2 linked regions of the Salipiger sp. CCB-MM3 genome follow. The protein of the gene in region 1 binds, or shares a complex with, the protein of each later gene. Links are inferred from orthologs where the notes say so. Each region holds a gene or a part of one and is shown on either strand. Other genes may lie near its edges.

Evidence for each region.
Region 2: the proteins of mfd (region 1) and uvrA are in contact, whole or in part, in a crystal structure (PDB 4DFC), measured with the Escherichia coli proteins. The link is inferred for Salipiger sp. CCB-MM3 from one-to-one orthologs.

The regions. Positions count from the first base shown.
Region 1 is NZ_CP014595.1:2,578,448-2,593,894, reverse strand. What follows is about bases 5,108-9,138. They hold mfd (transcription-repair coupling factor), read right to left. Parts: upstream 8,806-9,138; coding sequence 5,308-8,805; downstream 5,108-5,307. Other genes in these bases: AYJ57_RS12440 (component of SufBCD complex), read right to left, coding at 8,837-9,138. Also shown: AYJ57_RS12465 (GntP family permease), read left to right, coding at 1-1,216; AYJ57_RS12460 (DedA family protein), read right to left, coding at 1,264-1,902; AYJ57_RS12455 (alpha-amylase family glycosyl hydrolase), read right to left, coding at 2,033-3,766; purU (formyltetrahydrofolate deformylase), read left to right, coding at 4,156-5,043; more of AYJ57_RS12440, read right to left, coding at 9,139-9,361; hemB (porphobilinogen synthase), read left to right, coding at 9,575-10,585; AYJ57_RS12430 (YSC84-related protein), read left to right, coding at 10,728-11,282; AYJ57_RS12425 (usg protein), read right to left, coding at 11,443-11,712; gyrA (DNA gyrase subunit A), read left to right, coding at 11,905-14,673; AYJ57_RS12415 (M48 family metalloprotease), read left to right, coding at 14,881-15,447. UniProt on the Escherichia coli protein: Couples transcription and DNA repair by recognizing RNA polymerase (RNAP) stalled at DNA lesions. Mediates ATP-dependent release of RNAP and its truncated transcript from the DNA, and recruitment of nucleotide excision repair machinery to the damaged site.
Region 2 is NZ_CP014595.1:146,996-161,889, reverse strand. The notes cover bases 6,845-10,322. They hold uvrA (excinuclease ABC subunit UvrA), read right to left. Parts: upstream 9,934-10,322; coding sequence 7,045-9,933; downstream 6,845-7,044. Other genes in these bases: AYJ57_RS00720 (ABC transporter ATP-binding protein), read right to left, coding at 10,120-10,322; AYJ57_RS00730 (excinuclease ABC subunit A), read left to right, coding at 6,845-6,908. In the rest of the region: AYJ57_RS00765 (FAD binding domain-containing protein), read right to left, coding at 1-24; AYJ57_RS00760 (xanthine dehydrogenase family protein molybdopterin-binding subunit), read right to left, coding at 145-2,505; AYJ57_RS00755 ((2Fe-2S)-binding protein), read right to left, coding at 2,712-3,197; AYJ57_RS00750 (CoxG family protein), read right to left, coding at 3,256-3,786; AYJ57_RS00745 (Ldh family oxidoreductase), read left to right, coding at 4,056-5,108; AYJ57_RS00740 (PaaI family thioesterase), read right to left, coding at 5,123-5,545; AYJ57_RS00735 (enoyl-CoA hydratase), read left to right, coding at 5,615-6,400; more of AYJ57_RS00730, read left to right, coding at 6,501-6,844; more of AYJ57_RS00720, read right to left, coding at 10,323-11,211; AYJ57_RS00715 (alpha-glucosidase), read right to left, coding at 11,254-12,900; AYJ57_RS00710 (carbohydrate ABC transporter permease), read right to left, coding at 12,918-14,057; AYJ57_RS00705 (carbohydrate ABC transporter permease), read right to left, coding at 14,072-14,894. UniProt on the Escherichia coli protein: The UvrABC repair system catalyzes the recognition and processing of DNA lesions. UvrA is an ATPase and a DNA-binding protein. A damage recognition complex composed of 2 UvrA and 2 UvrB subunits scans DNA for abnormalities.

The sequences.
Region 1 (15,447 bases):
CTATGTGATCACCTATTTCCCGCTGTTCCTGCTGGGCGCGATCTTCGGCAAGGTCATGGCCGATGGCGGCGCGGCACGGACCATCGCCGAGAAGATCGTCGAATGGGTCGGCGGGGATCGCGCGATCCTCGCCGTCGTTCTGGCCTGCGGCGTGCTCACCTTCGGCGGTGTGTCGCTCTTTGTGGTGGCCTTCGCCATCTACCCGATCGCCAACGCGCTGTTCCGCCGCGCTGACGTGCCCAAGCGCCTGCTGCCCGCAGCCATCGCGCTCGGCTCGTTCACCTTCACCATGACCGCCTTCCCCGGCACCCCGGCGATCCAGAACGCGATCCCGATCCCGTTCTTCGGCACCAACGTCTTTGCGGCACCGCTGCTGGGCACGCTGGCGGGCCTGATCATGCTGGCGGGCGGCACGCTCTGGCTGAGCCGCCGCGCCAAGGCCGCGCAGGGCCGCGGCGAAGGCTACGGCACCCATGAACGCACCGCGGCGGATTCCTCGCTGCCCGAGGATGCCGACCGTCCGGGCTTTGCCGCGGCGATCGCGCCGGTGATTGCGGTGATCGCGCTCAACGCGCTCTTCACCTATGTGGTGATCCCCAACATGTCCGCCGACTACCTCGCAGACCCGCAATACGGCGAGACCTCGCTGTCGCGCGTCGCAGGCATCTGGGCGATCATCGTGTCGCTGGTGGTCTCGATCATCCTCGCCGTGGCGCTGAACTGGCGCCGCTTCGCGGACGTGAAAGAGACGGTGAACAACGGCACGATGGGCTCGCTCCTGCCGATCTTCAACACCGCCTCCGAGGTCGGCTACGGCGCGGTCATCGCCTCGCTGCCCGCCTTCGGGCTGATCCGCGACGCGGTGCTGGGCCTCTTTCCCGAGAACCCGGTCGCCTCGCTGGCGGTAGCGGTGAACGTGCTTGCGGGCATCACCGGCTCGGCCTCGGGCGGCATGTCCATCGCGCTCAACGCGCTTGGCGAGCAATTCGCGGCCATGGGCATGGATCAGGGCGTTTCCATGGGGCTCATGCACCGGGTGACGGCGCTGTCCTCGGGCGGCTTTGACGCGCTGCCGCACAATGGCGCGGTGATCACCCTGCTGGCGATCACCGGCATGACTCACAAGAAGAGCTACGCCGATATCTTCGTGGTCGCCGTGGCGATCCCGGTCTTCGCGACGATCAGCGTGATCGTGCTGGGCTCACTGGGTCTCTGACGCAGCGCACAGACGACTGAAAAGGGGCGCCGCTGGCGCCCCTTTTTTCATGCCTCGGTGTGATCCTCTCGCGCGCCTGCCTTGCGGGTCTTGCGCCGCCCGTAGGTGGCCACGCGCCAGATGTAGACGCCGATGATTCCCACGACCACGGCGGTAGAGACCGGATCGAGCCAGCCCGCCACCAGCCCGTATTGCGAGCCCAGCAGAAACCCCGCGAAGGCCAGAAACGCGGTCCAGCTGACCGTGCCCACCGCCGAGAAGGCCATGAAGCTTGCCAGCGGCATCCGCGCCACGCCCGCGGGCACCGAGATGAAGGTGCGCACCGTCGGGATCAGCCGCCCGATAAGCACCGCGCTGCCGCCATGGCGGGTGAACCAATCGTTGGAGCGGTCGAGGTCTTCGGGCAGAATGGTGAGCCAGCGGCCATGTTTTGCGGCCAGCCGCTTCAGCCGGTGCGTGCCCAGCCTGCGCCCGATCCAGTACCAGAACAGCGCCCCGGCCAGCGAGCCAATCGAGCCCGCGACGATCACCCAGAACAGATGCTCGGTCCCGGCGGCGGCGTTGAACCCGCCCAGCGGCATGATCAGTTCGGACGGGATCGGCGGGAAGACGTTTTCGAGAAACATCAGCACACCGATGCCGAACGCCCCTACCGCGTCAATGAACCCCGAGATCCAGTCGAACATGCCACCCTCCAGATGTTTGCACAGGTCAACGCGCGAAAACGCCCGAAGGTTCACCGTCCGCTTCGTCTAGACACAAATATCCCGGGGGAGTCCGCCACCGGCGGACGGGGGCAGCGCCCCCTTGGGACCCCTACCCTTGGTTCGAGATCCAGCGGCATTGATAAGGCGCCAGCGTCACCGGCCCGGCCTCGATGGTCTCGCCGGACAGCAGGTCGACCCAATGCTCGTCAGCGATCAGGTTCAGCCCCTCGTGCGGGATCACCACCTCTTCGTCCGAGCAATTGTGCAGCGCAAAGATCGACTGCGAGCGGTCCAGCGACTGCCGCCAGAGGCCAAACACCCGCTCGTCGAGATTGAGCGTGAACTGCGTCGCGTTGGGGTGGAAACCCGCCTGCTCAGCGCGCAATTTAAGCCGGTCCGACAGCATCTCCAGCACCTGCGCATGCACCGTCTCGGGATCATCGAGGTAGGCGTTGAGCTGCCCATAGTCCCAGCGGTGGCGGTTGATCGCCCGGTTCATCCCGCGCCGCTGCACCGCCTCGAGGTCATTGGGCGTGCCCAGCATCGAGTGGATGTAGAAGGCCGGGATCCCCTCCAGCGACATGACGATGGTCTGCGAGCACAGGAACCGCGGCAGATGCTGGTCATCCTCGCCCTTGTAGGTACGCGCCATGGCGGCAAAGAAGGCGCAGTTAAGCTCATAGACGCTCTCGCCGCCGCCGGGCAGCGAGCGCATGGAGGCCAGGCCGCCCAGTTCCTTGGCCGTGTCGATGACCTTGCCCACCTCTTCAGGCGGCAGCAGCCCCTCGGCGGGGCGCATGCCGATGCCGTCGTGCGACGCGGTGAAATTGAGATAGGCGCAACCCAGCGGCGCGGGCGGCATAGCGCGCTGCCAGTCGTTGAGATATTTCGCCGTCCCTGCCATCATCGCGTGCAGCACCAGCGGTGGCAGCGGGAAGTTGTAGACCATATGCGCTTCGTTGCGGTGCCCGAAATACGAGAGGTTCTCGGCCTTCGGCACATTGGTCTCGGTCAGCAGAATGACGCTTTCGGTGGCGTAATCCATCAGCAGCCGCAGCAGGCGGATCACCGCGTGGGTCTGCGGCAAGTGGATGCAGTTGGTGCCGATCTCCTTCCACAGGAAGGCCACCGCATCGAGCCGGATGATCCGCACGCCATTGTCCACATGCAGACGGATGATGCGCAGGATCTCCAGCAGCACTTCGGGGTTGCGGAAGTCGAGGTCGATCTGGTCGTGGCTGAAGGTGCACCAGACATAGCGGGTGCCCATCGCCGTCTCGACCTCCTGCAGCAGTGGCGTCGTGCGCGGGCGCACCACCATCGAGACATCGTCGTCCGGCGACGCCTCGAAGAAGAACTCGTCAAAAGGCTTCTGCCCCTGCCGGTAGGCGTTGAACCACACCCCCTGCGAAGAGACGTGGTTGAGCACCAGATCCGACATCAGGTGAAACTCGTCGCCGATGCGGGTGATATCCACCCAGTCGCCAAGCTGCGGGTTCACCTTGCGATAGTCGGTTACCGCAAAGCCATCGTCCGAGGTAAAGGGGAAGAACGGCAGCACATGCACGCCGTTGACCACGCCCTTCATCCGGCTGCGCAGGAAGTGGTTCATCAAATCGAGCGGCTTGTGACTGCCGTCGATCAGACTGTCGCCATAGGTGATCAGCACAGCATCTTTTTGCGACCACAGATTGTTGCCCGGTTTGCGCGGCTGACGGCGGCGGCTCTTGTTCTCGGGCCAGAAGGCGTCGATGACCTGACTGGACAGGATGTCGGCATTGAGATCGGGATAAATGAAATGCAGAAGTTCTGAAAGGCGGGCGCTGAAGGAAGTTTCGGTCATGAAAGGGGGTCTCGACGGGTCCGGGTTTGCAGGCCGGGAAGCCGAGAGGACGGCACGGACTTCCGGGCACTTTCCCTTGGGGTAAGGCCTCCTTCCCTATTTCACAAGCGGTTAGTCCGCAAACACACCTCTGAGGTGCATCTTCCCGCATCGCCGCCGCCCGCGCATTGGGCAACGACGCGGTCTGCCCCAACCGCCTGCCCTATGCCGCGCTGCCGGGCAGGAGTTTCCGATGGCGTCCCTGTCGCATCTGCCGAGAAACATGTCGCCCCGGCACCGCGCAAGCGCAGAAAGTTGCGCTTTGATGGCGCGGTATTCCGCTTGACCTCCCCCGGCGCAGGCGGCAGCGACATCCCCAGACAGATTTTCGGGAAAGAAACGGACCGATCATGAGCTCCTCCTACGCCCTCACCGTGCAATGCCCCTCGACCCGCGGCATCGTCGCCGCCATCTCCGGCTTTCTGGCCGAGCAGGGCTGCAACATTACCGACAGCGCCCAGTTCGACGATCTGGCCACCGGCAATTTCTTCATGCGGGTCAGCTTCCGCAGCGAGACCGGCGCCGAGATCGCCGCGCTGGAAGAGGCGTTCGCCGCCGTGGCCGAGAGCTTCGGCATGAATTTCGCCTTCCACGACGAGGCGGCGAAGATGAAAGTGGTGGTGATGGTCAGCCGCTTCGGCCATTGCCTCAACGACCTGCTCTACCGCTGCCGCATCGGCGCGCTGCCGGTGGAGATCGTCGCGGTGATCTCCAATCACATGGATTACCAAAAGGTGGTGGTGAACGCCGATATCCCCTTCCACTGCATCAAGGTCACCAAGGAGAACAAGCCGCAGGCCGAGGCGGCGATCATGCAGGTCGTCGAAGACTCGGGTGCCGAGCTCATTGTGCTGGCGCGCTACATGCAGATCCTCAGTGACGAGATGTGCCGCAAGATGTCGGGGCGGATCATCAACATCCACCACAGCTTCCTGCCCAGCTTCAAGGGCGCCAACCCCTACAAGCAGGCCTATCAGCGTGGCGTGAAGCTGATCGGCGCGACCTCGCATTACGTCACCGCCGACCTCGACGAGGGCCCGATCATCGAACAGGACATCGTGCGCGTCACCCACGCGCAATCGCCCGAGGATTACGTTTCGCTGGGCCGCGACGTCGAGGCGCAGGTGCTGGCCCGCGCCATCCACGCGCATGCCCACCGCCGGGTCTTCATCAACGGCGACAAGACCGTGGTCTTCCCCGCCTCGCCGGGCAGCTACAGCTCGGAACGCATGGGCTGAGGCACGGCGCTTTTGCCCGATATCCCCGCCCACGGCACGCTCCGGCCTGCCTCCGGCGGGGATATTTCTACCAAGAGGAAGGCACGGACCCGCGCCCCACCCCGCCGCTTCCTCTTGGGTCAAATATCCCGGGGGAGACGCGCGCAGCGCGGCGGGGGCAGAGCCCCCTACCTCTAGCAGCGCCGCAGGTCGTGCGGCGGGGGCAGAGCCCCCTACTTCTAGCAGCGCCGCAGATCGTGCGGCGGGAGCAGCGCCCCCTCTACCTCAGCCTTTCTTGGCCTTGCGCGGCTTCACCGTGCCCGCCTTTTCCGCAAGGTCACGGGCGATGGCGAAGGCGCCCTTGATCTTGTCCACGTCATTGGCCCAGTCGCGGCGGACGACGATCTTATTGTCCTTGATCTTCGCCAGACCGTTCTGCGCCTGAATGAATTCCACCAGCCCTTCGGGCTTGGCGAATTTGTCGTTGTGGAACTGGATCGTCGCGCCCTTGGGGCCGCCGTCGAGCTTGGCGATCCCGGCGCGTTTGCACATCGCCTTGATCCGCACCACCAGCATCAACGTGTTGACCTCTTTCGGCAGCTTGCCGAAACGGTCGATCAGCTCGGCGGCGAAACCTTCGAGTTCGACCTTGGTGGTCAGCTCAGACAGGCGGCGGTAAAGGCCGAGGCGCACGTCGAGATCGGGCACATAATCCTCGGGGATCAGCACCGGCACACCGAGGTTGATCTGCGGAGCCCATTGCCCGTCATCGTCGGTGAGCCCTTCGAGCTGGCCCGACTTGATCTTGGCGATCGCCTCCTCGAGCATCGACTGATAAAGCTCATAGCCCACATCGCGCATCTGACCCGATTGTTCCTCGCCCAGCAGGTTGCCGGCGCCGCGGATGTCGAGGTCCTGGCTGGCGAGCGTGAAGCCGGCCCCCAGCGTGTCGAGCGAGCCTAGCACACGCAGGCGCTTTTCGGCGCTGTCGGTGAGCTTGGTGCGCGGCTTGGTGGTCAGATAGGCATAGGCGCGGGTCTTGGAGCGCCCGACCCGGCCACGGATCTGATAAAGCTGCGACAGGCCGAACATATCGGCGCGGTGCACCACCATCGTGTTGGCGGTGGGAATGTCGAGGCCCGACTCGACAATGGTCGTTGCCAGCAGCACGTCGTATTTGCCGTCGTAGAAGGCGTTCATCCGGTCGTCGAGTTCGCCCGCCGCCATCTGACCATGCGCCACGACGAAAGAGACCTCGGGCACCTGTTCGCGCAGGAATTCCTCTATTTCGGGAAGATCCGAAATGCGCGGCACCACAAAGAAGCTCTGGCCGCCGCGGTAATGCTCGCGCAGCAGCGCCTCGCGAATGGTCACCGGATCGAACTCGGAGACATAGGTGCGGATCGACAGCCGGTCCACGGGCGGCGTGCCGATGATCGACAGATCGCGCACGCCCGAAAGCGAGAGTTGCAGCGTCCGCGGGATCGGCGTCGCGGTCAGCGTCAGCACGTGGATGTCCGAGCGCAGCTGTTTCAGCCGCTCCTTGTGGCCAACGCCGAAATGCTGCTCTTCGTCGATGATCAGCAGCCCGAGATTGTTGAAGCGGATGTTTTTCGAGAGCAGCGCATGGGTGCCCACGGCGATGTCCACCGTGCCCTTGGAGATGCCGTCGCGGGTCTTGGCCGCATCGCCCGAGGTGACGAAGCGCGACAGCGGCGCGACGTTGAGCGGGAAGCCCCGGAAGCGCTCGGCAAAGCTCTTGTAGTGCTGGCGGGCGAGCAGCGTCGTGGGGGCAATCACCGCCACCTGCACGCCGGACATGGCGGCCACGAAAGCGGCGCGCATCGCCACCTCGGTCTTGCCGAAGCCCACATCGCCGCAAATCAGCCGGTCCATCGGGTTGCCGCTGGTCATATCGGCCAGCACATCCTCGATGGCGCTCATCTGGTCGTCGGTCTCATTGTAGGGAAAGCGGGCGCAGAAGCTTTCCCACGCGCCGGGCGGCGGGTCGATGATCGGCGCCTTGCGCAGGGCGCGCTCAGCCGCCACGCGGATGAGCTTGTCGGCCATCTCGCGGATGCGTTCCTTGAGGCGCGCCTTCTTGGCCTGCCACGCGCCGCCGCCGAGCTTGTCGAGGAGCCCCTCGTCATGGCCGTAACGCGACAGCAGCTCGATGTTCTCCACCGGCAGGTAAAGCCGCGCGCCCTCGGCGTATTCCAGCAGCAGGCATTCATGCGCCGCCCCGGCGGCGGTGATCACTTCGAGCCCCTGATAGCGCCCGATGCCAAAATCCACATGGACGACCAGATCGCCCGGAGTGAGCGACTGCGCTTCGGTGAGGAAGTTCTCGGCCTTGCGGCGTTTCTTCGGCGCGCGGATCAGCCGGTCGCCCAGCACGTCCTGTTCCGAGATCACGGTGATCTTGCCGCCGCTCTTGGGATCGCCCCACGGCGCGACAAAGCCCTGCTCCAGCCCCCAGACCGCCAGATGCAGCCCGCGCTTGCCGATGCGGGTGCCGTCCATGACCGGGATCGCCTCGGCAAGCCCCTCGTCCTCGATGAGGCCCGTGAGACGCTCGCGCGCGCCTTCAGACCAAGAGGCGATCAAGACCGGCCCTTCGGAGAGCTGTTTCTTCACGTGATCGGCGAGCGCGGCGAACAGGCTGATGTTTTCCTGCTGCCGCTCGGGCGCGAAGCTGCGCCCGATGCGCCCGCCCGCGTCCACCACACCCGGACCGCTGGCCTGCGGCAGCGGGTTGAACTGCACCACGCGGCGCGCACCGACGGCGGCATCCCAGCCCGGCTCGTCGAGATAGAGCAGCCCCGGCGGCACCGGCTTATAGACCGAGTCGATGCGGCCCTTTTGGGTCATCGCGTGGCGGCGCGTCTCGTATTGGTCGGTGATGCTGTCCCAGCGGGCGATGCGCGCGGGGGTGATCTGATCGTCCATCAGCACCGGCGCGCCGGGCATATAGTCAAAGAGCGTCTCGAGCTTTTCGTGGAAGAACGGCAGCCAATGCTCCATCCCCTGCGTCTTGCGCCCGGCGCTGACCGCCTCGTAGAGCGGATCGTCCGAGCCCGCAGCGCCGAACTCGATGCGGTAGTTCTGCCGGAAGCGGGTGATCGCCGCCTCGTCGAGGATCACCTCGGAGACCGGCGCCAGTTCCACCAGATCGAGCTTTTCCGTGGTACGCTGGCTGACCGGATCGAAACGCCGCGCGCCGTCCAGCACGTCGCCGAAGAGGTCGAGCCGCACCGGCCCGCCCTCACCCGGCGGAAAGATGTCGATGATCCCGCCGCGCACCGCGTAATCGCCCGGCTCATGCACCGTAGGCGCGTTGGAAAAGCCCATGCGCACGAGGAAGCTGCGCAGCCCCGCCTCGTCGATCCGGTCGCCCACCCGCGCGGCAAAGGCCGCCTCGCGCAGGATCTCGCGCGCTGGGATGCGCTGCATCGCCGCCGAGAGCGTGGTCAGCAGCACATAGCGCTGCGGCATGCCATGCACGAGCCCCGCGAGGGTCGACATGCGCGTGGCCGAAATATCGGGGTTGGGCGAGACCCTGTCGTAGGGCAGGCAGTCCCAGCCCGGAAAGCTCACCACCGGCATGCCGGGGTTGAAGAAGGCCAGCGCCTCGCGCAGCGCCGCAAGGCGCTTGTCGTCGCGGGCGATATGCAGCACAGGCCCGCCGGTCTTTTCGACCTCGGCAAGGATGAGCTTGGCGTCGAACCCCTCGGGCGCGCCGCCCATGGTGATACCGGCCATCTGGGTAAGTGACTGGGACATGCCGCTCAAATGGCGCGCCCGCAGCGCCGCGTCAACCGAGAACGCCGTGCCCGAGGTTTTGATACATGCCCCACATGGCGGTGACGAAGATCGAGATCATGCCGATCACCTGCGTCCAGAAGCGATGCACCGTCAGCTTGCGCCACAGCGCCTCGCCGCTCAGGCGCCGGTTGCGAATACGCTCGGCGGTGGCGATGCCCATCAGCCCCACCAAAGAGAGCGGGAAGCCGAGCAGGAACAGCGCCTGCGCCAGTTCGATATCGTACCAGAAGCCGAGGCTTGCCAGCATGGTCAGCACCGCCGCGCCAAGCCCGACGACCCAGAGCCCCGCCGTCTCGATGATAAAGAGCCGCCGGTTCACGTTGATGCGCACCATGTCTTCTAGGTCCAGCGCCGCCTGCCCGCCCTGACGGCGCGCCCGGCCCACCATGTCGAAGGGCACGCCCAGCACCCAATGGCTGGTGCTCGACCATGTGACGGCGAGCGCGATCCAGAACCACAGGTTGGAAAACGACCGAAGGTCGATGGTTTCGGAGACGAGGCCGGTCAGGTCCACGGCGTATCCACTCTTTCAGCCGGGCCGCAGCGGCCCATTCCCTTTTGCCCGCGGGGCCTTGGTCGAGGCCGCCCCAGCCCGGCGCGCGGGCGGGCCCCGGCGCCATCGCCGGTCTCGCAGAGGTGTTCCCTGCCCGGGCGGCAGCCCTTGTGACAGGCGTCTTTCCATGCCACCCAAGGGAAACCTTGACAAGGGATACGAAGGACACGCCCGATGAAACCCGTGATTGCCGCCTTTCCTGCCACACGTCTGCGCCGGTTGCGCAAATCCCCTGCGATCCGCGCCCTGACCCAGCAGACGCAGCTCACGCCCGGCGATTTCATCTGGCCGGTCTTCGTGCGCGATGGCGAAGGCATTTCGGAGCCCATCGCCTCGATGCCCGGGGTGAACCGGCTGTCGGTGGACAAGGTGGTCGAGGCGGCGCGCGAGGCGCATGCGCTCGGCATCCCGGCGATCTGCCTCTTTCCCTATACCGATCCGTCGCTGAAGACCGAGGATTGCGCCGAGGCGTGGAACCCCGAGAACCTGTCGAACCGCGCCACCCGCGCCATCAAGGACGCGGTGCCGGATATCGCGGTGATGACCGATGTGGCGCTCGATCCTTACAATATCACCGGCCATGACGGCTTCATCGAGAATGGCGAGATCGTCAACGACCGCACCGTCGAGGCGCTGGTGAAACAGGCGCTGAGCCAGGCCCGCGCCGGGGCCGATATCATCGGCCCGTCGGACATGATGGACGGGCGCATCGGCGCGATCCGTTCCGAGCTGGAACGCGAGGGCTTCCAGAACGTGCTGCTGCTGACCTATGCGGCGAAATATGCCTCGGGCTTCTACGGGCCCTTCCGCGACGCGGTGGGCGCTTCGGGGGCGCTCAAGGGCGCGCTGGCGGGTGACAAGCAAAGCTATCAGATGCAGCCCGGCAATTCCGACGAAGCGATGCGGCTGATCGAGCGCGACCTGCTCGAAGGCGCCGATATGATCATGGTCAAGCCCGGCATGCCCTATCTCGACATCTGCCGCCGCGCCAAGGACATGTTCGGCGCCCCCACCTTCGCCTATCAGGTGTCGGGCGAATACGCGATGCTGGCCGGCGCCTTCGAGAACGGCTGGCTCGACCGCGACAAGGTCATGCTCGAGAGCCTGATCGCCTTCAAACGCTCGGGCTGCGACGGGGTGCTGACCTATTTCGCCCCCGCCGCCGCGCGTTTGCTCAACGGCTAGCGGGCTGCCGCCGCGTCCGCGCATGATCTAGTGACAGGCCCGCGCGGCCTGCCTATACTTGCGCCAGACAACCGGCGGGACAGCCGGACAGTGAGGCTTGGCCGGGACATGCCGGCCCGTAGATCGACGAGGAACGAGCAGAATGAACAACACTCGACGGGGACTCCTTATCGGGCTCGGCGCCACGGGGCTTCTGGCCGCCTGTGGCAATGGCGTGGGCAGCAGCGGCGCGGCCACCATCGACGCGCGCGTCGATGCGACGCTGAGCCAGATGTTCGCGCAATATCCCGGCACACGGAACCTGCAGGCGAAATCCTCGGGCATGCTGGTGATGCCGCTGGTGACCGAAGCCGGTCTCGGGCTCGGCGGCGCCTATGGCCGCGGCGCGCTGCGGGTGAACGGCGCCACGGTGGATTACTACTCGGTGGTCAAGGGATCCGGCGGGCTGCAGATCGGCGCCCAGCAATATGCGCATGTGCTGTTCTTCATGACCGAGGAATCGCTGATGAACTTCCGCCGCTCGCCGGGCTGGGCCGCGGGCGCCAACATCGAATACGCCATCCCCGAGGGCGGCGAGACGCTGGCGGCAGAGACCACCACCTCGCTGGCCCCGATCATTGCGGTGATCTTCGGCAAATCGGGCCTGCATCTCGGCGCGACGCTGGAAGGCGTGAAATACACCCGTATCATTCCCTGATACGAAAGCGGAAACGGGCCGCATGAGGGGGCGCTGCCCCCTCTTCGCTGCGCGAATTCACCCCCGGCGTATTTCTAAAGAGAAGAAGGGCCCGCGCGCGATGCCGGGCCCTTCTTCTCTTTTAAAATACGCATAATCCGGCCGCGCGGGTAGCGCCGCGTCAGTGGTAATGGAACTCGCCCACCACCTGCCGCCACTCGCCGCCCGAGAGCATCTTGCGGTGGGTGAAGCGCACGGAATGCAGCGGCCCCTCGATCTCATCCTGCCAGAACTCAATGAACTTGAAGAGCCGCGGATGGTCCGGCGCGAGATCATACTCCTGCCAGACAAATGTGTTCAGCACGTTGCGATAATCGGGCATCCGGTAGAAAAGCTCGGCCGTGGTCAGCCCATAGCCCTTCAGCATCAGTTCCGTGGCGCTCTGCTCCATTGGCTTTACCTCGCATGACAACCATGTAACAAGCGTGCCGCGAGCATTCTTAGTTTTCAACGAAAACAGTATGTTAGCCACCATGCGCGGTGGCTGCCAGAAATCGGAACCCGGCGCCATTGCGCCCAACACCTAGCATCTGATATAACTCGCTGTAACAAGATATAGAGAAATCACGGACGGGCGAGCAACGTGAACGACACGCCGGAAACCCCTGAAAACGAAGACGAAACCCCGCGCCCCGAGCGTTCCTCTTACGACGGGCCGGCGATCTCGATCATCGACGAGATGAAGTCGAGCTATCTCGACTACGCCATGAGCGTCATCGTCAGCCGCGCGATCCCCGATCTGCGCGACGGCCTAAAACCTGTGCATCGGCGCATTCTCTACACGCTGTGGGAGAACGGGCAGACCAAGTCCAAGTCCTACCGCAAATGCGCGACCGCCGTCGGCGACGTGATGGGCCGCTACCACCCGCATGGCGACTCGGCGGTCTATGACGCGCTGGTCCGCATGGCGCAGGATTTCTCCATGTCGCTGCCGCTGATCGACGGTCAGGGCAACTTCGGCTCCATGGACGGCGATCCGCCCGCGGCCTACCGTTACACCGAGGCGCGTCTCGACCGCACCGCCGAAGCCCTGCTCGAGGACATCGAGAAGGACACGGTGGATTTCGTTCCGAACTACGCCAACGAGCGCAACGAGCCGGTGGTGTTGCCCGCGCGCTATCCCAACGTGCTGGTCAACGGCGCCGAGGGCATCGCCGTGGGCATGGCGACGCGCATCCCGCCGCACAACCTCGGCGAAGTGATCGACGCGACGCTGGCGCTGATCGAGAACCCGGACCTCTCGTCCGAGCAGCTCATTGACTATATCCCCGCCCCCGACTTCCCGACGGGCGGCGTGATCCTTGGGCGCTCCGGCGCGCGCAAGGCCTATCTCGAGGGCCGCGGCTCGGTGATCATCCGCGCCAAGACCCGCATCGAAGAGCTGCGCCGGGACCGCTACGCCATCGTCATCGACGAGATCCCCTATCAGGTGAACAAGGCGACGATGATCGAGCGCATCGCCGAATGCGTGCGTGAGAAGAAGATCGAAGGCATCGCCCATGTGCAGGACGAGAGCGACCGCTCCGGCGTGCGCGTGGTGGTCGAGCTGAAGCGGGACGCCACCGCCGAAGTGGTGCTCAACCAGCTTTACCGCTTCACCCCGATGCAGGTCAGCTTCGGCTGCAACATGCTGGCGCTGAACGGCGGCAAGCCCGAGCAGCTGACCCTGCGCGCCTTCCTCACCGCCTTCCTCGACTTCCGCGAGGACGTGATCGCCCGCCGCACCGCCTATCTGCTGCGCAAGGCGCGGGAACGCTCGCATATCCTCTGCGGCCTTGCCGTGGCGGTGGCCAATGTCGACGAGGTGGTGGCGACCATCCGCGCCTCGGCCGATGCTTCGGAAGCGCGTGAAAAGCTGATGACCCGCCGCTGGCCGGCCGAGGAGATCGCGCCGTTCATCCGTCTGATCGACGATCCGACCCACAAGATGAACGAGGATGGCACCTACAACCTGTCGGAAACGCAGGCCCGCGCCATCCTCGAGCTGCGCCTGCAGCGCCTCACCCAGCTGGGCGTGAAAGAGGTCACCGACGAGCTCGAAGATCTCGCCGGGAAGATCAAGGAATACCTCGAGATCCTCGGCTCGCGCGAGCGCATCCTCGAGATCATCTCGAACGAGATGATCGCGGTCCGGGACCAGTTCGCCGTGCCGCGCCGCACCGAGATCGTCGACTGGGCCGGCGACATGGACGACGAGGATCTGATTGAGCGTGAGGACATGGTCGTCACGGTCACCCAGTCGGGCTATATCAAGCGTACTCCGCTGGCCGATTTCCGCGCCCAGAAGCGCGGCGGCAAGGGACTGTCGGGCGGCGGCCTCAAAGAGGACGACGTGGTCACCCAGCTCTTCGTGGCCAACACCCACACGCAGCTGCTGTTCTTCACCACCGACGGCATGGCCTATAAGCTCAAATGCTGGCGCCTGCCGCAGGGGGGCCGCACGTCCAAGGGCAAGGCCATCGTCAACATCCTGCCGATCCCGCAGGGCGTGTCGGTGGCGGCGATCATGCCGGTGGACCGCCCCGAGGACGACTGGGACGATCTGCAGATCGTCTTCGCCACGAACAAGGGCTCGGTGCGCCGCAACCGCCTGTCTGACTTCACCAACGTCAAATCGAACGGCAAGATCGCCATGAAGTTCGAGGACGGCGAGGACATGCGCCTGATCAACGCGCGCATCTGCTCGGAAGACGACGACGTGATGCTGGTCACCGACTCGGGCCGCGCCATCCGCTTCCCGGTGCCGGACGTGCGGGTGTTCAACTCGCGCAACTCCACCGGTGTGCGCGGCGTGAAGCTCAACAATGGTGACGAAGTGGTCTCGATGTCGGTGATCCGGCACTTCGACGCGACCTCGGACGAGCGCGCTTCCTACCTCAAGATGCGCCGGGCCATGGCCGGGATCGCCGATGAGGCCGAGGCTTCGGAAGAGGAGGAAGGCAACGCCGACAGCCTGCTGCCTGCCGAGCGCTACGCCGAGATGTCGGCAGTCGAGAACCTGATCCTGACGATCACCGCAAAGGGCCTCGGCAAGCTCAGCTCCAGCCACGACTACCCGGTGCGCGGTCGCGGCGGGCTTGGCGTCACCGCATGGGAGAAATCCATGCGCGGCGGCGAGATCGTGGCCTCCTTCCCGGTCGAGATGGACGATCAGATCATGCTCGCCACCTCCACTGGCCAGTCGATCCGCGTGCCGGTCGAGGGCATCTCGTTCCGCTCGCGCAACGCCGGCGGCGTGAAGGTGTTCAACACACGCGCCGGTGAGGTCGTGGTCTCGGTCGCCTGGATCGCCGATCAGGGCGACGAGGACGAGGTGGCCGGTGAGGCAGATGGAGAAGCATCCGAGGAGTGATCCCCGGCGCCAGCTTGAAAGCGATTACGACGTCCCGGCCTCTCCATGGCCGGGGCGTTTTTCTTTGCCTATTTGAAGAACAATGAAGTCTAAGGGCTGTCAGCCGGCGAAGACTTTCATTGTTCCCAAAATACGCAATCTGTCCGCCTCGCAAGTCCCACCCGATGAGGGCTTGGCGCGCCCTGCCCGCATCCCCATATTGGCCCCATGCTGAAGTTCATGCCGATCCTGCTGGCCATCGCCTATGCCGTCGTCGCCTATCACTTCTCGGCGTGGCGCACCGCGCGCGAGCTTGATGGCCGCTCGACCGAACTGGCCGACCCGAAGCTCAAGGCGCTGACCGACCGGATGGCGGCGGCGCTCGACCTGCCGCGGATCCGTGTGAACATCTATGAGATCGCGCCGGTCAACGGGCTGGCGGCGCCGGACGGGCGGATCTTCATCACGCGCGGCTTCTATGATCGCTACAAGGCGGGCGAGGTGAGCGCCGAGGAACTGGCCTCGGTCATCGCGCATGAGCTGGGCCATGTGGCGCTGGGGCACTCGCGGCGGCGGATGATCGATTTTTCCGGCCAGAACGCGATCCGCGCGGCGCTGGTCATGGTCTTTGCGCGCTTCATTCCCGGGCTCGGGCCGCTCATCGCCAATGCGCTCACCTCGCTGTTGGCGGCGCGGCTGTCGCGCGGCGATGAATATGAGGCCGATGCCTATGCCGCCGCGCTGCTGCACAAGGCCGGGATCGGCGTCGGGCCGCAGAAGTCGCTTTTCACCAAG
Region 2 (14,894 bases), 2.4 Mb from region 1 along the record:
TTTCACAACGTCGAAGCTGTACATCGTCATCCTCCTGCGAAAAGGGTGCGGGCCCTGCCGCTATCCCTTTCATCTTTCGCCAAATACTCACGTCCCCCGGCGCGAGATGCAAGCACCTGCGCCGGGAAATAGCGCTGAAATCCCCTAGCCCTGCATCGCCTGCCACACACGATGCGGCGAAACGGGCATGTCGATATGCGCCACGTCATGTCCCGCATGGTTGAGCGCATCCAGCACCGCGTTGACCACGGCGGGCGGCGAGCCGATGGCCCCGGCCTCGCCGCAGCCCTTCACCCCAAGCGGGTTGTGGGTGCAGGGCGTGGCGCAGCTGTGATCGACCATGTAGAACGGCACGTCCCCGGCGCGTGGCATGGCGTAATCCATGTAGCTGGCCGAAAGCAGCTGGCCGTCGGCGTCGTAGACGCAGCTTTCCAGCAGCGCCTGACCTATGCCCTGCGCCAGTCCGCCATGCACCTGCCCCTCGACGATCATCGGGTTCACCACATTGCCGAAATCATCGGCGGCGGCAAAGCGTTCGATGGTGACCTTGCCGGTCTCGGGGTCGACCTCCACCTCGCAGGCATAGGCCCCCGCGGGATAGGTGAAATTGGCCGGATCATAGAAGGCGGTCTCTTCCAGCCCCGGCTCGATCTCGGTGAGCGGGTAGTTGTGCGGCACATAGGCGGCAAGGGTCACATCGCCCCAAGCCACCGATTTGTCGGTGCCCGCCACGGTGAACTGCCCATCCTTCAGTTCGATGTCGCCCTCCGAAGCCTCCATCAGATGGGCCGCGATCTTCTTGGCCTTATTGATGATTTTCTCAGTGGCGCGGACCATGGCCGAGCCGCAGACCGCCAAGGAGCGCGAGCCATAGGTGCCCATGCCGAAGGGGATCTTCGAGGTGTCGCCGTGGACGATGTCGATCATGCTCTCGTCGATGCCCAGCATGTCGGCCACCACCTGCGGGAAGGCGGTCTCATGCCCCTGGCCGTGGCTGTGCGCGCCAACCATGACAGAGATCGAGCCGGTGGCATTCACCCGCACGGTCGCCGCATCGTAGAGCCCCGCCCTTGCGCCGAGCTGCCCGACAAGGTTTGACGGCGCGATGCCGCAAGCCTCGATGTAGCAATTAACCCCAAGCCCGCGCAGCTTGCCCTTCGCCTCGCTCTCGGCGCGGCGAGCGGCAAAGCCGGGGATGTCGATCATCGCTTCGAGCTTGTCCATGGTCGCCACATAGTCGCCGGTGTCATATTCCACCGCCACCGGGGTCGCATAGGGGAAGCTCTCGATGAAGTTCTGACGGCGCAGCTTGATCGGGTCCACGCCCAGCTCCCGCGCCGCCTTGTCGACAAGCCGCTCAAGCTGGAAGGTCGCCTCGGGGCGGCCCGCGCCGCGGTAGGCATCGACGGGCACGGTGTTGGTGAAGACCGCCTTGACGTTCACCTGGATTGCCGGGGTTTTGTAATTGCCGGCCATCAGCGTGCCGTGCAGCCATGTTGGCACCGAGCTGGAGAAGGTCGACAGATACGCCCCCATATTGGCCAGCGTGTCGGTGCGCAGCCCGATGAAGTTATTGTCCGCATCCAGCGCCAGTTCGATCTTGGTCACGTGATCGCGGCCATGGGCATCGGACATGAAGGCCTCGGAGCGGGTCGAGGTCCATTTGACGGGCCGGTTGATCTGCCGCGAGGCGAAGGTGACGAAGGCCTCCTCGGCGTAGTGGAAGATCTTCGTGCCAAAGCCGCCGCCGACATCAGGCGCGACCACGCGCAGCTTGTGCTCGGGAATGCCCAGCACAAAGGCCCCCATCAGCAGCCGGATCACATGCGGGTTCTGCGAGGTGGTGTAGAGCGTGCTTTCGTCATTGGCGCGGTTGTACTCGCCAAGTGCCACGCGCGGCTCCATCGGGTTGGCCACCAGCCGGTTGTTGACCAGTTCCAGCGTGGTGACATGGGCGGCCTCCGCAAAGGCCTTGTCCACCGCCTCCTGATCCGAGCCGAACTGCCAATCATAACACAGGTTGTCCGACAGATCGTCGTGCACCAGGGCCGCACCGCTCTCCAGCGCCGCCTTCATGTCGACCACCGCCGGAAGATCTTCGATCTCCACCTCTATGGCCTCGGCGGCATCGCGCGCCTGATCAAGCGTGTCGGCAATCACCGCGCAGATCGGATCGCCCACATGGCGGACCTTACCCTGCGCCAGAACCGGATGCGCCGGTTCCTTCATCGGCTCGCCGTGCTTGTCGGTGACCTGCCAGCCGCAGGGCAGCCCGCCGATGCCTTCGAAATCCTTGCCGGTGAAGATGCGCACCACGCCGGGCATCGCCTCAGCGGCGCTGGTGTCGATCGAGGTGATCTTGCCATGCGCCACATCCGAGCGCAGGAAATGGCAGTAGGCCTGCCCGTAGGTGTTGATGTCGTCGGTGTACTGACCGGCGCCGGTCAGAAAGCGCACGTCCTCGCGCCGCTTCTGCGCCGCGCCGATTCCATGATCCTTCGGCATGGGGTCTCCTCCCTGATATGCCGGCGGGCCTGCCCGCCTCGAACTCTCCACCCGGCGCGCTTTGCGACCGCCGGTCCTCCCGTCACCGATGGCGGTCTCCCCTCCGCCTTCGGTCCGTCAAAAGCGCCGCTCAGCGCCTTTCATCTTTCCCAAAATACTCGCAGCCAGACGCCTCCACACGCCCCGCCGCTCTCACTTGGCCCGCATCACTCCGCCGCGATGCTGCTCACGTCCTGACCGCTGGCGGCCATGATCGCCTTGACGATGTTATGATAGCCGGTGCAGCGGCAGATATTGCCCTCTAGGTAATGCCGGATCTCGGCCTCGGAGGGTTTGGGATTCTCCTGCAGCAGCGAGGCGGCGGCCATCACCATGCCCGGCGTGCAGAAACCGCACTGCAGGCCGTGGTGGTCCTGAAACGCCTGCTGGATCACGTTGAGCGAGCCGTCGGCATTGGCTTGCCCTTCGATCGTGCCGACCTCGGCGCCGTCGCATTCGGCGGCAAAGATGGTGCAGCCCTTCACGTTCTCGCCGTTGACGTGGATCGTGCAGGCGCCGCATTGCGAGGTGTCGCAGCCCACATGGGTGCCCGTCAGATGCAGCTCGTCGCGCAGAAACTCGGTCATGAGCATATTGCCCCGGACCTCCTTGCTGACCGATTTGCCGTTCACCGTCATCGTTACCTTGGTCATACGTTCCCTCCCTGGGATGACTGTTCGGTTTTGGCTTGGTGTTACTCTGGCACGGGGATCAGCCCGAGACCATCCGCTTGAACCAGCCTTTTTTCTTACCCTCTTCGGCGGCTTCGCCTTCGGCCTCGGGCGCCGCATCGGCGTCTGCCGGGCCTTCGACCGCATCCTGCAGATTGGTGAAGAACTGGTCGGCCATCTTCTTGGCGAAACCGTCGATGATCCGGCTGCCGAGCTGCGCCAGCTTGCCGCCGACCTTGGCGTCCACCGCATAGGTCAGCTCGGTGCCCTCTTCGACCTCTTTGAAGCTGACATCGGCGCCGCCTTTGGCAAAGCCCGCCGCGCCGCCCTTGCCCTCGCCCGAGAGCGTCAGGCTTTCGGGCTCATTCATGTTCGACAGGGTCACCGTGCCCTTGAAGGTCGCCTTCACCGGGCCGACCTTTTGCACCACCGTGGCCTGATAGCCCTCTTCGGGCGTGCCGGTCAGTTCGGTGCAGCCCGGCACGCAGGCCTTCAGCACCTCGGGGCTCAGGATCGCCGCCCAGACCACCTCTCGCGGGGCCTTGATCACGCGGGAATCGCTCATCTCCATGGCTCAAATCCTTCTTCGAGTGCGCCCAGCCTATCAGGCCATGATCGGGCGCATATTAGACCAATGGCTTATGCGCCGCACCGCGCGCGGTCAGCAGAGCCTTCAGGGGCAGAGGATTGCGCCGATGGCGGCGCTTCGCAACCCCTCCTGCGCGCGGGGCCTTGGCGTAACCCATGCGGCAGCGCAGAAAATCCGCGCCGCGGGCCCCCGCAGGGCGGTTGCGGGAAACCGCCGTTGACCAAAGGGCAAAGGCACCCGACAACAGAGCCATGAGCCAGACATTTGACCGCACCGCCCTTTACACCCTCGCCCGCAGCCTGCTGGAACAGGGCGGCCTGCCCGCCGACAAGGCCGCCACCGTGGCCGAGCTCTTGATCCAGACCGATGAGATCGGGGTCACCACCCATGGCATTTCGATGGTGTCCTACTACCTGCCCGAGCTTGCCAAGGATCTGATGACCAAGGAAGGCAGCCATGCGGTGCTGGCCGACAATAAGGTCACGCTGCTTTGGGATGGCAATTACCTGCCGGGCCACTGGGTGATGCGCCACGCGCTCGAGACCTGCATGACGCGCGCCGCCGAGTATGGCATGGCCGCCATGGCGATCCGCCGCAGCCATCACATCGGCTGTCTGTCGGCCCTGACCCGGATCGCCGCCGAGCAGGGCTATGTGTGCTACATTGCCACCTCCGATCCCTCGGGCGAATGGGTGGCGCCCTACGGCGGTTGCGAGCCGCTGCTCACCCCGAATCCATGGGCAGTGGGCTATCCCGGCCGCGATCATCCGGTGCTGATCGACACCTGCGCCTCGATCACCACGCTGTCGAAGGTGCGCGAGCACATCAACTCTGGCACCGAGTTTGCGCATCCGTGGATGCTGGACGGCGCCGGCCATGCCACCACCGATCCCACGGTGATCAACCAGAGCCCCAAGGGCTCGATCCTGCCGGTGGGCGGGGCGGATCATGGCCACAAGGGGTTTGCCATGGGGCTGATGGTCGAGATGCTGACGCAGGCGCTCGCTGGCCATGGCCGGGTCGAGGCGCCGACGCGCTGGGGCGCGAATGTCTTTTTGCAGGTGATCGACCCCGAGGCCTTCGGCGGGCGCGAGGCTTTCGTGTCGCAGGTCGAGCACCTCAATGAGGCCTGCCGCAACAGCCGCCCGATCGACCCCGCGCGCCCGGTGCGCATCCCCGGCGACCGCGCTGCCAGCGCCGCCGCACGCGCCCGCACAGAGGGCGTCACCCTGCCTGGCGAAGTGCTCACGCGGATCCGCGCCTGCGCCACCGAGGCCGGGCTCGCCTTTCCCGAAGCGCTCTGAGGCCGCGCGGAGGCCTAGCGGCGCGGCGGAATGGCATAGGTCAGCGAGGCATGGGCGACCGCCTCGCGTGAGCCTTCGCTGTAGAGCAGCACATCGGTCACGCTCAGGCTGCGCCCGAGCTTCAGCAGCCGCGCCTCGGCCAGCAGATCGCAGCCGGAGGCAGGCTTGCGCATGAAGTCGATCGAGCAATGGGTGGTGACGGTCAGCGCCTGCCGCCCAATGCGTGCCAGCGTTGCCACATAGGCCGCCACATCCGCCAGCGCGAACATCGACGGGCCAGAGACGGTGCCGCCCGGGCGCAGATGCTGATCACCGGTGATCAGCCGCATCACCAGCAGGTCCTCATCCATCCGTTCGATGCCGAACATCCCCTCGACCTGCGGAAAAACCTCCGACAGATAGCCCTTCATCTCCGGTATGGTGAACTGCAGCGTCATGCGACCTCCCGCCTCTTTCGCCCCTCATCTCCGCTGGCTAGGCTGCCCGCGAGGATGGAGGAGGACAAGATGGCAATTCTCGAACGTCACGACACCGGGCCGGTGGCGCATCTGCGGCTGAACGCGCCCGAGCGGCTGAACCCGCTGTCGGATGCCATGCTGGCCGCGCTGCAGGACCAGATCGATGCGCTGGCGCACGACAGAGCGATCCGCGCCGTGGTGATCTCGGGCGCGGGCAAGGTGTTCTGCGCCGGGCATGACTTGCGCGAGATGCAGGCCGGGCGGCAGGCCGAGGACAAGGGCGCGGGCTATTTCGCCGATCTCTTCGCCCGCTGCGCCAAGGTGATGACGGGCCTCACCCGCCTGCCCCAGCCGGTGATTGCGCAGGTCCATGGCATCGCCGCCGCCGCCGGTTGCCAGCTGGTGGCGAGTTGCGACATGGCGGTGGCGGCAGAGGACGCGCGCTTTGCGGTCAATGGCGTCAATATCGGTCTTTTCTGCTCGACGCCAATGGTGGCGCTGACCCGCAACCTGCCGCGCAAACAGGCCTTCGAGATGCTGACCACGGGCCGCTTCATCCATGCCGAAGAGGCGCAGGCCATGGGGCTGATCAACTGCGTGGTTCCCGCCGAGGACCTCGCTGGCGCGGCCCTAGACCTGGCTGAAACCGTGGCGTCGAAACTGCCCAGGGCGGTGAAGATCGGCAAACAGGCGTTCTACGCGCAGGCCGAGCTGCCGCTCGACGAGGCCTATGCGCTCGCCGGGCACGTGATGGTGGAAAACATGCTCGAGCGCGACACCAGCGAAGGCATGTCGGCCTTTCTGGACAAGCGAAAGCCCGACTGGAGCGCCTGAGCCGCTGGCGGAAACCCGCTGATATTTGCATATGTTACGGAACCGCTGCGGCGGGGGACTGCGTTCTCTGCGTATAACTCCGCACCACGTACAGGAGAGCATGATGTTGCGTACCCTCACTTTCGCGGCCCTGTCGGCCGCCGCTCTGGCCACCCCGATGGCCGCCACCGCCGCGCCCAAGGGCTGCCCGCCGGGCCTTGCCAAGAAGAACGCGGCCTGCATGCCGCCGGGCCAGTACAAAAAGCAGGCGCCGGTGCGTCACGAGCGCGACCGCGATCACTACGGCCACGACCGCTATGACGATCGCGACCACGACCGGGTGCGCGACCGCCGCTTCGACCGGGGTGACCGTATCGACCGCGATTACGTGGTGATCCGCGACCCGCGCCGCTACGATCTTGACCCGCGCCGCACCTATTACAACGTCGATGACTACATCTACCGCGTCGATCCCGACACCGGCGCCGTGCTCGACATCATCGGCGGTCTCGCGCAGCTGGCGCGCTAAAAAGCGTCGGGGGCGCTGCCCCCGGACCCCCGGGATATTTTGATCTAGACGAAAGAAGGACCAGCGCTGCCACAAGCGCCGGTCCTTCTTCTCTTGTCAAATACGCATGGCGCAACCTCGCGGCCGCGCTGCGCTGCTATTCCGCGGCGACCTTGCCGGTCCGCAGCATCGGCTTGAGGTACTGGCCGGTGTGCGAACGCCCGACCTCGGCCACATCCTCGGGGGTGCCGGTTGCGACGATCTCGCCACCCCCGTCGCCGCCCTCGGGGCCGATGTCGATGATGTGGTCGGCGGTCTTGATGACGTCGAGATTGTGCTCGATCACCACCACAGTATTGCCCTGCTCCACCAGCTCATGCAGCACTTCCAAAAGCTTGCGCACATCCTCAAAATGCAGGCCCGTGGTCGGCTCGTCGAGGATATAGAGCGTGCGCCCGGTCGAGCGTTTCGCCAGTTCCTTCGAGAGTTTCACCCGCTGCGCCTCGCCGCCCGAGAGCGTCGTCGCCTGCTGGCCGACCTTCACATAGCTGAGCCCGACGCGCATCAGCGCGTCCATCTTCTCGCGGATCGAGGGCACCGACTGGAAGAACTCCTGCGCCTCTTCCACAGTCATATCAAGCACATCCGCGATGCTCTTTCCCTTGAACTTGATCTCCAGAGTCTCGCGGTTGTAGCGCTGTCCCTTGCAGGTCTCGCATTCGACGTAGACGTCGGGCAGGAAGTGCATCTCGATCTTGATAACGCCATCGCCCTGACAGGCCTCGCAGCGGCCGCCCTTGACGTTGAAGCTGAACCGCCCCGGCTTGTAGCCGCGCGCCTTGGCCTCGGGGAGCCCGGCGAACCAGTCGCGGATCGGGGTGAAGGCGCCGGTGTAGGTGGCCGGGTTCGAGCGCGGCGTGCGCCCGATCGGGCGCTGGTCGATGTCGATGACCTTGTCGAGATACTCAAACCCCTTGATCGTCTCGCAGGGCGACGGGGTTTCGCGCGCGCCGTTGAGCCGCATGGCGGCGTTCTTGTAGAGCGTCTCGATGGTCAGCGTGGATTTGCCGCCGCCCGAGACCCCGGTGACGCAGACGAACTTGCCCAGCGGAAATTCCGCGTCGATGCCCTTGAGGTTGTTGCCGGTGGCTTTCACCACTTTCAGCATCTTGCCGTTGCCCTTGCGCCGCTCACTCGGCACGGCGATCTCGCGCGTGCCGGCGAGATACTGGCCGGTGAGGCTGGCGGGATCGTCGGCGATCATCGGCGGCGTGCCGTGGCTGACCACATTGCCGCCGTGCACCCCGGCGCCGGGGCCGATGTCGAAGACATAGTCGGCCTGCCGGATCATATCCTCGTCATGCTCGACCACGATCACCGTATTGCCCTGATCGCGCAGCGATTTCAGCGTGCCGATGAGCCGGTCATTGTCGCGCTGGTGCAACCCGATCGAGGGCTCATCGAGCACGTAGAGCACGCCCGTCAGCCCCGAGCCAATTTGGCTCGCCAGTCGGATACGCTGGCTCTCGCCGCCCGACAGGGTGCCCGCGGCGCGGGACATGGTCAGATAGTCGAGGCCGACGTTGTTGAGAAAGCCAAGCCGCTCTCGGATCTCCTTGAGGATGGCGCGGGCGATCTCGTTCTTCTGTCCCGAGAGCGCGGCGGGCACGGTCTCGATCCACTCATGTGCCTCGCGGATCGACTTCTCGACCACATGGCCGATGTGCAGCAGGTTGTCCTGCCCGGCTTTGGCGTCGCCAATCTTCACCGCCAGCGCCTCGGGGCGCAGACGGTAGCCGCCGCAGCTGCCGCAGGGCCGGTTGTTCTGATAACGCTCGAACTCTTCGCGCACCCAGGCGCTGTCGGTCTCGCGGTAGCGGCGCTGCATATTGGGGATCACGCCCTCGAAGGCGCGGGTCACCTGATAGACGCGCCCGCCCTCGTCGTAGCGGAAGGGGATCTCTTCCTTGCCCGAGCCGCGCAGGAAGACCTCCTGCACCTTCTTGGGCAGATCCTTCCAGCGGGCGTTCTTGTCGAACCCATAGTGCTTGGCGATCGACTCGATGGTCTGCAGGAAATAGGGCGACTTGCCCTTGCGCCACGGTGCGATGGCCCCGTCGGCGACCTTCAGCGTGATATCGGGCACCACGAGGTTTTCGTCGAAGAACAGCTCCACCCCAAGCCCGTCGCAATCGGGACAGGCGCCCACGGGGGCGTTGAAGGAAAACAGCCGCGGCTCGATCTCGGAGATGGTGAAGCCGCTGACCGGGCAAGAGAAATTCTCGGAGAAGGTGATCCGCTCAGCCTCGCCCTCGCCGTCGCGCGGCGCGGTTTCGAGCACGGCGATGCCGGAGGCCAGATCGAGCGCGGTGCGGAAACTGTCGGCAAGCCGCGTCTCCAGCCCCTCGCGCACGACGATGCGGTCGACCACCACGTCGATGTCGTGGCGGAATTTCTTGTCGAGGGTCGGCGGTTCGTCAAGCTCGTAGAACGCGCCATCCACCTTGACCCGCTGGAAGCCCTGCTTGCGCAGCTCGAGGAATTCCTTGCGGTACTCGCCCTTGCGGTCGCGGATGATCGGCGCCAGCAGGTAGCCGCGGGTGCCCTCCTCGAGCGCCATGACGCGGTCGACCATGTCCTGCACCTGCTGCGCCTCGATAGGCAGGCCGGTGGCGGGGCTGTAGGGCGTGCCGACGCGGGCAAACAGCAGGCGCAGATAGTCATAGATCTCGGTGACCGTGCCGACCGTCGAGCGCGGGTTCTTCGAGGTGGTTTTCTGTTCGATGGAGATCGCCGGCGAGAGGCCCGCGATATGATCAACATCGGGCTTTTCCATCATGTCGAGGAACTGCCGCGCGTAGGCCGAGAGGCTCTCGACATAGCGCCTCTGACCCTCGGCATAGATGGTGTCGAAGGCCAGCGAGGACTTGCCCGAGCCCGACAGCCCGGTGATCACCACCAGCTCGTCGCGGGGGATGTCCACGTCGATGTTCTTGAGGTTGTGCTCGCGCGCGCCGCGAACTTCGATCTGCTTGAGCTCTGGCATGAAGACCCTCGGGAAAGGAACGCCTCTACACATAGGGGAAACCAGCCGGATCGCAATGCTCAAAAGAGAACTTTTGCGGAACACTAGGGGCGTTCCGGCGCCATTTCAGTGTAAATCAGCCTAGGCCCGTGCAAAACAACTCTCTTCGAAGAGATTTGCAAAAGTCTTGAGAGGCTTTTGCCCTGCTCAGCGATAGAGCAGCGAGACGCCATCCGAGAAAAGATGCACCTTCGCAGGTTCCGCCGTGAGCGCCACATCGCTGCCGCGCAGCCCCTTGTGGATGCCCGGCAGTTTGGCGATCACCGCTTCCTTGGCGCCTTCAGAGGGCTCGAAATGCAGCAGCGTCACCTCGCCGAGCGCCTCGGTCAGCGCCACCCTGCCCCGGAAGATCGCCGCGCCTTCGGCAATGGTGAAATCCTCGGGTCGGATGCCGACGTTGACCTTGAGGCCCATGTCGGCGTCGGTGGTGGGTACGTCCGACAGCGCGGTGCCACCCGCCTGCAGCGCCACGGTGGTCCGCGGGCCGGTGCCGGTGACCTCGCCCGCCAGCATGTTCATCGCCGGAGAGCCGATGAACTGCGCCACGAACTCGCTGTTCGGCGTCTCGTACAGCTCCAGCGGCGAGCCGACCTGCGCCACGCCCTTATTGGCCAGCACCACGATGCGGTCGGCCAGCGTCATCGCCTCGACCTGATCGTGGGTGACATAGATCATCGTGCGGTCCGGCATCGCCTCTTTCAGCTGGGCGATCTCGATACGGGTGGCGACGCGCAGCGCCGCGTCGAGGTTCGACAGCGGCTCGTCGAAGAGATAGACCTTGGGGTCGCGCACGATGGCCCGGCCAATGGCGACACGCTGGCGCTGCCCGCCCGAGAGCGCCTTGGGCAGACGGTCGAGATAGGGCTCCAGCTGCAGCATCTTGGCGGCGCGCTCGACCGAGGCGGCGATCTCTTCCTTGCTCTTCTTGGCGATCTGCAGTGCGAAGGACATGTTGTCGCGCACGGTCATATGGGGATAGAGCGCGTAGCTCTGAAAGACCATGGCGATGCCGCGCTGTGCGGGCGGCACATCGTTGACCAACTGTCCGTCGATCTCCAGCGTGCCAGCGGTGATCCTTTCGAGCCCGGCGATCATCCGCAGCAGCGTGGACTTGCCGCAGCCCGACGGACCGACAAAGACGATCAACTCGCCCGCGGTGATGTCGAGATTGATGTCCTTCAGCACCTCGACGGTGCCGCCGTAGGTCTTGCCGACGCTGGCCAGTTTCAGATCCGCCATGGTCTCCCCCTTATCCTCGTTGCCTGCCCATCACCCTGCTGATCACATCCGCAGCGCCAGCGCGGGCTGCCACGGCCCGAGATGGAACTTGCCGTCGGGCGCCGTGCCGGTGGAGCCCAGTTCGACCCCCACCTGCTGCCACTTGCCCGCGGGCGCGTCGATCGCCGCCGGGTCACGGCCGATGTTGAAGGCGCAGAACAGCTCTTCTTCATCGTTGATGCGGTGGAAGCTGAGCACGCTGCCCTGCGCCTTAACATCGGTGATCTCGCCCTTGCGCAGCGCCGAATGGGCGTGGCGGAAGGCGATGGCGCGGCGGTAGTGATGCAGGATCGCCGCCGGGTCCTTCTCCTGATCCTCGACGGTCATGCGCAGATGCTCGTGGCTCACCGGCAGCCACGGCTGGCCCTCGGTGAAGCCGCCGTGATGAGCGTGCGGCTCCCAGACCATCGGCGTGCGGCAACCATCGCGGCCCTTGAAGGCGGGCCAGAAGCGGATGCCATAGGGATCCTGCAAATCCTCAAAGGCCAGCACCGCCTCGGGCAGCGCCAGTTCCTCGCCCTGATAGATGCAGGCCGACCCGCGCAGGCACATCATCAGCGTGGTGTAGGCCCGCGCGCCACCGTCGCCGATGCCCCAGCGCGTCACATGGCGCACGACGTCATGGTTCGAGAAGGCCCAGCAGGCCCAGCCGTCGCTGGCGACCTCATGCACCTTGTCCATCACGTCCTTGACGTAGGCGGCCGAGGGCGGCTTGTCGGAAAGCAACTCGAAGGCATAGGACATCTGCAGATGCTCATTGCCCGAGGTGTATTCGCCCAGCACTTCCAGACCGCGCAGATCCTCGCCGATCTCGCCCACGGCGGCGGCGTTGTAGCGGTCCATCAGCTTGCGCAGCTTGGCGAGAAACTCGAGGTTCTCGGGCTGGGTCTTGTCGTAAAGATGTTCCTGCCATGTGTAGGGGTTCACCGCCGGCGCGGTGATCGGGTTGCGCCGCTCGGGGGCCAGCGCGGGGTTGTCGCGCAGCTCCTTGTCGTGGGTGTAGAAATTCACCGTATCGAGGCGGAAGCCGTTGACCCCCCGGTCGAGCCAGAACTGCGCGGTTTCAAGCAGCGTCTGCTGCACCTCGGGCTCGTGGAAGTTGAGATCGGGCTGCGAGGTCAGGAAGTTGTGCAGGTAATACTGGCAGCGCACCGTGTCCCATTGCCATGCCGAGCCGCCGAAGATCGACAGCCAGTTGTTGGGCGGCGTGCCATCGGGCTTTGCATCCGCCCAGACGTACCAATTGGCGCGCGGATTGTCGCGCGAACTGCGGCTTTCCTCGAACCACGGGTGCTGGTCCGAGCTGTGCGACATGACGAGGTCGATCAGCACTTTCAGGCCAAGCTGATGCGCCGTCTCGATCAGCGTATCGAAATCCGCAAGGCTGCCGAACATCGGGTCGACGTCGCAGTAATCGCTGACGTCATAGCCGAAGTCCTTCATCGGCGAGCGGAAGAACGGCGAGATCCACACTGCGTCCACCCCCATCGAGGCGATATGCGGCAGGCGGCGCGAGATCCCCAGCAGATCGCCAACACCGTCGCCGTTGCTGTCCTGAAAGCTGCGCGGATAGACCTGATAGATCACCGCGCCGCGCCACCAGTCGCGGTCTTCGGTCGAGGGCACAGGGAGGGTTGTCTTATTGCTCATGGCTCAGGCACTTTCGATCACTTTACGGAACCGGCCAGCAGGCCGCGCACCAGATATTTCTGCATCGCGAAGAACACGAGCAAGGGCACCACGATCGACACGAAGGCCGAGGTGGCGAGGATTTCCCACTGCCCGCCGCGCGAGCCCATGAGGTTGACCAGCCGCGCGGTCAACACCAGCCGGTCGTCATCGGTGCCGAGGAAAACCAGCGCCACCAGCAGATCGTTCCACGTCCAGAGGAACTGGAAGATGGCAAAGCTTGCCAGCGCCGGGAACGACAGCGGCAGCACGATCTTGGTGAAGATCTGGAAATCCGACGCACCATCGACGCGGGCGTTCTCGATGATGTCTTTCGGCAGGCCGACCATGTAGTTGCGCAGCAGGTAGATGGCGAGCGGCAGGCCAAAGCCGGTGTGCGCCAGCCAGACCCCGAGGTAGCCTTTGCCGATGCCGATACTGTTGTGCAGTTGCAAAAGCGGGATCAGCGCCAGTTGCAGCGGCACCACCAAAAGCGCCACCACCGCCGCCACCAGCAGCGCACGGCCCGGAAACTCCATCCACGCCAGCGCGTAGGCGGCGAAGGCCGCGACCAGAATGGGGATCACCGTCGCCGGGATCGCCACCGTCAACGTATTGAGGAACGCCTGCCCGACGCCCGCGCCGGCGGTGGTGCCAAAGAGCACGTTTTCGTAGTTCTCCAGCGTGAACTCCGGCGGTGCGGTGGCGGTGCTGAAGACCCGCGGCAGCCGCTTGCCTTCAAAGCTCTGCGGGCTGCTGAGGCGGAAGTCGCCCGAGCTTTCCACCGTCAGTTGCCAGCCATCCTTCAGATCGACCGTCGTGTCGGGCTCATAGGCCTCGGGCTCACGCGAGGAGGTGCCCCATGCCGACAGCGTGGTTTCCGCCGTGCCGAAGAGATTGCCGTCGATGATGTAGAGATCGCCCTCCTGCGCCTCGTCGCCCTCGATCCGGATCGCCGGAAGCTGGCCCTTCTGCGCCGAAAAGGCCGACCACCAGCCCGAATTGCTGATCTGCTCGGCGGTGCGGAAGGACGACACCAACAGCCCCACGGTGGGGAAAAGCCACAGGGCCACCAGCAGCGCCACCGAGATATGCACCGCCCATGTGAGGTGGGATTTCTGGCCCGCGATATTCTCCATCTCTTCGCCCTCCCTCAGCGCATCTCGCGGCGCGCGTTGATCACGTTCCAGACGAGGATCGGCGAGACCAGCAGTATGATGACCATGGCCGAGGCCGAGCCGACACCCCAGTCGAAGGCGCGGAACAGCTTGTCGTACATGTAGTTGGCCAAAACCTGCGTCTGCCACTGGCCGTTGGTCATGGCGAGCACGATGTCGAAGATCTTCAGCACCACCAGCGTGATCGTCGTCCAGACCACCACGATGGTCGAGCGGATCTGCGGGACCTTGATCTTGAAGAAGATCTGGAACGGGTTCGCGCCGTCGACGATCGCCGCCTCAACCGTCTCTTCGGGAATGCCGCGCAGCGCCGCGCCGAGGATCACCATGGCAAAGCCGGTCTGGATCCAGATCAGCACCATCATCAGCAGGAAATTGTTCCACGGGGTGATGGTCAGCCATGTCTGCGGCGCGCCACCGAGCCAGACCCAGACGGCGTTGAGGATGCCGATCTGCTCCTGCCCGATGGGGCGGAAATCATAGACCAGTTTCCAGATCACCGAGGCGCCCACGAAAGAGATCGCCATCGGCATGAAGATCAGCGATTTGGCGATATTGCCCCAGCGGATGCGGTCGGTGAGCTGCGCTGCCAAGAGCCCGAAGGCGGTTGACGCGGCGGGCACCACCACCAGCCAGAGCATGTTGTTGCGGATCGCCTCCCAGAATTTCGGCTCGCGCATCATCTGCTCGTAATTGGCGAGGCCGACGAAAGCGCCGCCCTGATTGCGGTCGGTAAGCGACAGCCAGAAGGTCGCCACCACCGGATAGGCCAGATAGAGGCCAAGCGCGAAGAGCGCC